One region of the Desulfosalsimonas propionicica genome, then DNA from elsewhere that is predicted to be linked to it. Evidence: riboswitches for the same ligand, from Rfam matches in the RefSeq annotation. Region 1 holds a riboswitch; each other region holds the start of a gene.
The links. Region 1 has a riboswitch for cobalamin ahead of HNR65_RS03480 (MtaA/CmuA family methyltransferase). Riboswitches for the same ligand answer to the same signal wherever they lie in the genome.
Positions count from the first base shown of each region.

Region 2: it holds a riboswitch for cobalamin, as region 1 does, so the genes downstream of both, HNR65_RS03470 (TonB-dependent receptor) here and HNR65_RS03480 (MtaA/CmuA family methyltransferase) in region 1, are expected to answer to the same signal.
Region 3: it holds a riboswitch for cobalamin, as region 1 does, so the genes downstream of both, thiC (phosphomethylpyrimidine synthase ThiC) here and HNR65_RS03480 (MtaA/CmuA family methyltransferase) in region 1, are expected to answer to the same signal.

Region 1 is NZ_JACDUS010000002.1:1,127-3,396, forward strand. It holds gene HNR65_RS03475 (sigma-54-dependent transcriptional regulator) at 1-582, shown strand, start outside; cobalamin riboswitch at 806-962, shown strand; gene HNR65_RS03480 (MtaA/CmuA family methyltransferase) at 1,229-2,239, shown strand.
Region 2 is NZ_JACDUS010000001.1:819,371-821,640, forward strand. It holds gene HNR65_RS03465 (TonB-dependent receptor) at 1-664, shown strand, start outside; cobalamin riboswitch at 708-893, shown strand; partial or broken gene HNR65_RS03470 (TonB-dependent receptor) at 1,014-2,270, shown strand, end outside.
Region 3 is NZ_JACDUS010000008.1:45,545-47,814, forward strand. It holds gene HNR65_RS12810 (2Fe-2S iron-sulfur cluster binding domain-containing protein) at 1-562, shown strand, start outside; cobalamin riboswitch at 689-873, shown strand; gene thiC (phosphomethylpyrimidine synthase ThiC) at 1,019-2,270, shown strand, end outside.

The DNA.
Region 1 (2,270 bases):
AATGTGCGGATCGTATCGGCCACGAATCAGGATATTATGGGAAAAATCAAAAGCGGTTCTTTTCGGATGGAACTTTTTTACAGACTCAATGTTGTTGCCATTCAAATACCGCCCCTGCGGGAAAGAATAGACGATATTCCCCTCCTTGTACATCACTTTATCCACTGCCTGAACCGGAAATTTCATAAAAACATCCAGCGGGTTTCAACACGGGCCATGAAACAATTGATGCAGCACAACTGGCCCGGAAACATTCGGGAACTGGCCAATATTCTGGAAAGGGCGTTTGTCACAACAGACGGTGCCGTAATCGATAGTATCGATTTCTCAAATGATTTCCGGAAAAGTACCGGCCAGCAAGCCTTATACCCGGTGGACACGGATATTCCTTTTAAAACGGCCATGGCAATGGTCCAACAGCAGTTTGAGAAAGCCTACCTTTTAAAAGTGCTCCAACAGTGCAACGGCAACGTGTCAAGGTCGGCAGAAATAATGGAACTTAATCCCCGAACGTTGTGGCGCAAAATAAAGGACTACCGGATTGATCGGTTAGAATGCATCCTCGCTGGTAATCGTTATTGATCAGTTTGTATTCTGATGTCACAGTGCGACATCCATGCCCTTATCATAACCAATAAAAATAATAGGGTTTTCAAATATAAACACACATTTTGTCTTTGGGTCGCGCCATCGGTGCCGGCATTCACCTTGTAAAAAAACTTCTTTTCCAATTGCGTAACTGCCGAATTTTCCCTGATGAAATTACGATCGGCAAAACAAACAGATTAATGGCACATATTTTGAATGTGAATAGAGTAAGGATGCCAACTCATGTATGGCATCCCTCCCGCATTTTGAAGGGAAAATGGTGGAAATCCATTGCTGCCCCGCAACTGTAAGCGGTCTGTCCACCGTTTTATAAGACTGCGAGCCAGAATACCTTCTTTCCGAATGTCGCGCTTTCGAGGGTGAGGCGCCCATTTGTTAAAGCAGAGAAGAACCGTAATCGAACTTTAGCAAATGCAGGGTCTCTGGGGGTACAAAGCTTGATTGCGACAATTTCACAACACCACAATCCGGTTGGAACCTGTTGCCGTGACCTTTGCGTCGCCGGTTGAGCCAGCGGACAGGATCGTCCATTCGTCAGGCTGTTTATCTTCGAACGGGCGAGGAGTTCTGACCCGTTCTATTATAAAAACCAATCATTTTCTACCTGTGGGAGGCCCAGATGAATGCAAAAGAACGTGTGATGGCAGTTATAAACCATCAAAAGCCCGATCGAATGCCGTGTTTCGGAGCCAATTCGACCGTGACCTATGACCAGATGGAAGCAGTTGGCGCGTACTGGCCCGAAGGACACGAAAAGGGTGAAGCTATGGCCAAGCAGGCATTGGCCGCATATACCGTGGTGGGTTTTGATGCCGTTCGGGTTCCCTTTTGTCAGACATTTGAGGCGGTTGCCCTGGGATGCATCCGGAAGTCGGGGAAAATCAGGGATTCCGAAGGAATTCCGGGAATTGATCATCCTCCGCCTTATAAACTCGATGATACGCCCGAGTTTCCCGGTGATTTTCTTTCAAGGGGGTATATACCTGAATTGCTCAAAGCTATTGAAATCCTGAAAAGGGAAGTAGGCGATGAGGTCCCCATTGTGGGGGGAATCATTGGCCCTTTAACCATCGCTGGCTCTCTTCTGGGCAGTGTGCCACTGCTGAAAGCTACCTACAAGGCACCTGAAAAGATCGTGCCGTTTTTGGATATCGGTGAAAAAGCCGGTACTGCTCTGGCCAATGCCATGATCGAGGCGGGAGCAGATATTATCTCGATCGAGGACATGACCGCCTCCCCCGAATTAATTGCGCCCAAAACCTATCGGGACTACGAACTGGAGTACCAGCGCAGGCAGATTGAATCCATTTCTGTGCCTGCCATACTCCATATTTGCGGCAATGTCGACAAGATCGTTGAATGGATGGGGCAGACTTCCCCTGCAATTCTGAGCCTCGAACCCAAGGCCGACACCCGGCTGGCCCGTCAAAAATGCGGGCCCAATATGATCTTCATGGGAGGGGTTGATACTGCGACAACCCTGTTCATGAAGGATGCTGAAACGGTGAAGAAAGGTTGTGAAGAACTTATAGAAGATGGCGTCCAGATTCTGGCCCCGGGATGTGCCGTGGCACCTGGCACCCCCATGGATAACCTGAAGGCTATGGTGGAGGTCGCAAAGGCTCACTAGATAGATGATCGACTGTGGCGGTTGTCCCGGA
Region 2 (2,270 bases), on a different contig from region 1:
GTTTGCCAATGCGGCAAAAGCCTTCAGGGCGCCTTCTTTTAACAATTTGTACTATGATTCCTGGCTGCTGAAAGGCAACCCGGAGCTGACCCCGGAAAAGGGCTGGACTTACGACGCAGGGGTCAAGTTTACAAACGCATGGAGCAAGATCCGGTTATCCGGGTTTTTCATGGATTACAAGGACAAGATTGAATCCTATAAAGGCGGCGGCTACCCGTATGAATACTTTAACGCCGGCACCTATGAAAGTCTTGGCGTTGACTGGAATGTTGATCTTTTCCCCTTTCATGGCCGGGATAACTGGTCCAGCCGGATCTCCTTTTATTCTTCGGGTACATGGTGCGACCCGGTTGCCAAAGATCCCGACGGCAGTCAATACCAGACCGGCCCCAAATTCAGCTCCTCTGCGGGCGCGGCATATGACGGCGGCATGTTCAGCCTTGCCCTGAATTTCAATTATGTCACCAGCCGTCCGGATGACCTGGATGATATCTCGACACTCGACATCAGCGGAAAATACAAGCTGCCCAAAGGATATCTCACCTTCGGCGTTGATAACGTGTTTGATCAGGAGGTTGAGATCAACGGCAACAAGGACACAGACAACTATGTATATTACGGAATGCCCCGGTTTTTTAAAATTGGGTATGAGGTGCGGTTTTAAATCAGGATAACCGGATTATTGAATATTTTTTATTGGCATTTTTCATCTTAAAAGTTGTTCAGGTGCTTTGAATCAAGCTTAAGAGGGAACCCTGTGTGAATCAGGGACCGGCCCGCGGCTGTAAGCGGGGACGAAAGCTGCCCAATAAGCCACTGTTTTTATGAATGGGAAGGCGCAGCCGGTAGGCAGATCCGCAAGTCAGAACACCTGCCTGGACAAATCTTGAGTCCCTGCTTTCGCGGCGAAAGCAGGCTCAGAAGCGATCGCGGTGGTAAAAAAGGGACATCCCCGGATCGAAGTTTCATCTTCGGTTCGGGGTTTTTTATTTTTACAGACAGGGAGGGACGTTATGAAATTACAAGTTGCATTGTTTCGGTTTTTTTTCGTGCTTGCCGGGCTTTTGATTTTTTTTGAAGCGGATTCCGCTTTTGCCGGCAACAGGGCTTTGTTAAAAGCCTCACAGGCAAAAGACATTGAGAAACAGCAAGACATTCCGCTCATCGCCGGAAAAGAGGTGGCCTCCGGGGCACACGAACTTGGCGCCATGACGGTGACCGCCCGGAAAAGAGAAGAAGACGCCCAGGATGTGCCCATTGGCAGTTCTGTATTTTCGGCGGTCCAGCTTGAAGATGCTGATATCAGAGATGTCAATGAACTGACCCGTTTTTCCCCGAACGTATATATGAAACACAGCACTGCCGGAAATACGATCGTATTTCGGGGCATCTCTACGTATGACACATCCATATACAGCCCTGCCGGTTTTTATGTTAATGGCCTGAACTATCCTCTCCATTACATGCACAATCCTGATTTTTTTGACATTGAACGCATCGAGGTCCTCAAGGGGCCCCAGGGGACCCTTTATGGCAGAAACAGCGAATCAGGGGTTGTCAACATTATCACCAAACAACCGGGCAACCATTTCAGGGCCAGGGTATTTGGTGAATACGGAGCTTATGATGCCTCCGGCAACAATCCCGATTCTTTCCGGACGGGTGGAACAGTCAGCGGGCCGGTGCAAAAAGATAAATTGTATATGGGGCTTAGCTGGCAGAGGGAAGACTCGGATGGCTTCATGGAAAATGTATACAAGAACACAGACGATGCGGGCAGGACAGACCATAACAACGGAAGGGCCACGCTTCGATGGACTCCTTCCGAAGTGTGGGACATATCCTTGATCACTGATTTTATGGAGGAAGATGAAGGGATAGGCTATTATCGATTTCTCAGTGGCCCTTCACAAACATGCCGCCACACTATTGCCTATGACGGAGAAAACTATCGAGAAAACAAAGGTAATGGCCAGACTTTGCGGATCCAATACAAAGGTGAATCCTTCAATATTCTCTCTGTTACTGGCAGATCTTATTACGAAAGCAAAAGTGGTATAGACTTTGACTCCACTCCAGCGCCTCTTGGAAATAATATTTTTGGCTTTGAAGATACTCTTTTAAGCCAGGAAGTCCGCATCTCTTCTGTCCAGGAGAGCAGCGCTTTTCAGTGGTTATTGGGGATCTACGGCTTTACTGAAGAAAACAATGTTGACTTTGAGATGCAAAGAACAAACCAGAATATGCAGCAGATACGCAGAACCGAGATG
Region 3 (2,270 bases), on a different contig from region 1:
GGGTGAATACACCGGGGCCGCGGCCATTTTCGGCACAACCGGCGGTGTAATGGAGGCTGCCCTGCGAACGGTCCACAAGAAGATAACCGGCCTTGAGCTGGGACCCATCGAGATGGAGGCGGTCCGGGGACTTGAACACGTTCGCGAGGCCACCATTGATATGGGCGAAGGCAATCCTACGGTGCGGGTTGCCGTGGCCCACAGCCTCAAGGGGGCCAGGCAGGTGGTGGAGGCTGTTCAAAACGGAGAGGCAGACTACCATTTCGTGGAGGTCATGGCCTGTCCGGGCGGCTGTATGGGCGGCGGGGGACAACCCCGGAGCAAACACGCATACCAGAGTTCCTGGCAGGCACGCCAGGCAGCACTCTATAATATAGATCGTGAAGCACCAGTACGTCAGTCCCACAACAACCCGCTTATCATTAAACTATATGACGATTTTTTGGGCAAACCGTATTCCCACAAGTCACATGACCTGCTCCACACCAGTTACCGCGACCGGAAACGCATAGTTCAACACACCATGAAAAAGATCTGGGAGGAAATCGAAGAGCGGGAATAGTTTGAAATAAAACCTCTCTGGCTTTTGATAGCCGGGGAGGTTTTTTACACATCCTTATTCTGTCTCTTTTTACCCGGCTTGACACCGGCGGCAAAAAGGGATAAAGGTGTTTCAAAAATCAGAAGCAGCAAATGTTGCGGTTCAGGCAAACGGAACGCGGTGCAAATCCGCGGCGCACCCGGCGCTGTAACCGGAAATACCGTCTTTTCGCATCAATGATGCGGCCACTGCAGGCTTAAATCCCCTGCGGGAAGGCAGAGGGCGGGTGAAATCCGGCAAGCCAGAAGACGTGCCTGCAACAGGCGATATCGGAATCCGATGGCAAAGGGTTTCGACGGGAGGAAAATCTCCGGTCGGAGCCCTTTTTTTATTTGGCCGGGGTTTTTGTTTGAATCGGAAAATCGGCAGAACCGACTTTCTCCGAACTCATCAAAATGGATTAAAAAGGAGGCAAACATGGAAACCCAGCTTGAACTCGCCCGGCAAAACCGGGTCACTCCGCTGATGCAGCGGGTGGCCGAAGACGAAAACATGGCCGTGGAGCAGATTGTTCGTCAGGTGGCAGCCGGCCGGATCGTGATTCCCAACAACCCCGGCCGGTCCGGCCAGAAGGTGGTGGGTATCGGCACCGGCCTTCGCACCAAGGTCAATGCTTCCATCGGCACATCCTCGGATATCTGCGATATCGCCCTGGAGGTGGAAAAAACCCGGGTGGCCGAAGCAGAAGGCGCAGACACCCTCATGGAACTGTCTGCCGCAGGCGATCTTGACGCCGTGCGCCGGGCGGTCATCCACAGCACGAGCCTGCCGGTGGGAAACGTGCCCCTGTATCAGGCGTTTCACGACACCATCCGGAAAACCGGTGATCCCACCCGTATGGATCCCGAGTATCTGTTTGATCTTATTGAAAAACAGCTTGCAGACGGCCTGAGTTTCATGGCCATCCACTGCGGGGTCAACCGTTACACCATCGAGCGGCTGCGCCGGCAGAAATTCCGTTACGGCGGCCTGGCCTCCAAGGGGGGCACGTTTATGGTGGCCTGGATGGAGAAAACCGGCAGGGAAAATCCCTTATACGAGCAGTTTGACCGGGTATGCGGGATCATGAAAAAATATGACGCCGTGCTCTCCCTTGGAAATGGCATCCGGGCCGGGGCCATCCATGACAGCCACGACCGGGCCCAGGTGGCCGAGATGGTTATCAACTGCGAGCTTGCCGAAATTGGCCGCGACGCGGGCTGCCAGATGATGGTGGAAGGGCCGGGTCATGTGCCCATGGATGAAATCCAGGGCAACATCATGCTTGAAAAGCGAATGTCAGGCAATGCCCCGTATTACGTGCTCGGCCCGATTCCGGCCGATACCGGTGCGGGCTTAGACCACATCACCGCCGCCGTCGGTGCGGCCAGTTCTGCACGCTACGGGGCGGATCTGATCTGCTACATCACCCCGGCCGAGCACCTGGCCCTGCCCAATGCCGAAGATGTCCGCCAGGGGGTGCGTGCCACGCGCCTGGCCGCCCGCATCGGCGATATCTCCAAATATCCGGAGCGGCGGGAGACCGAGAAAATGGCGGCTTTGGCCAGGCGCGACATGCAGTGGCAGGACCTGGAAAGTCTTTTGATGTTTCCGGAGGAGGCAAGGCGGATCAGGGACTCCCGGGCCCCGGAAAAGGCAGAGACCTGCACTATGTGCGGTGATTTTTGCG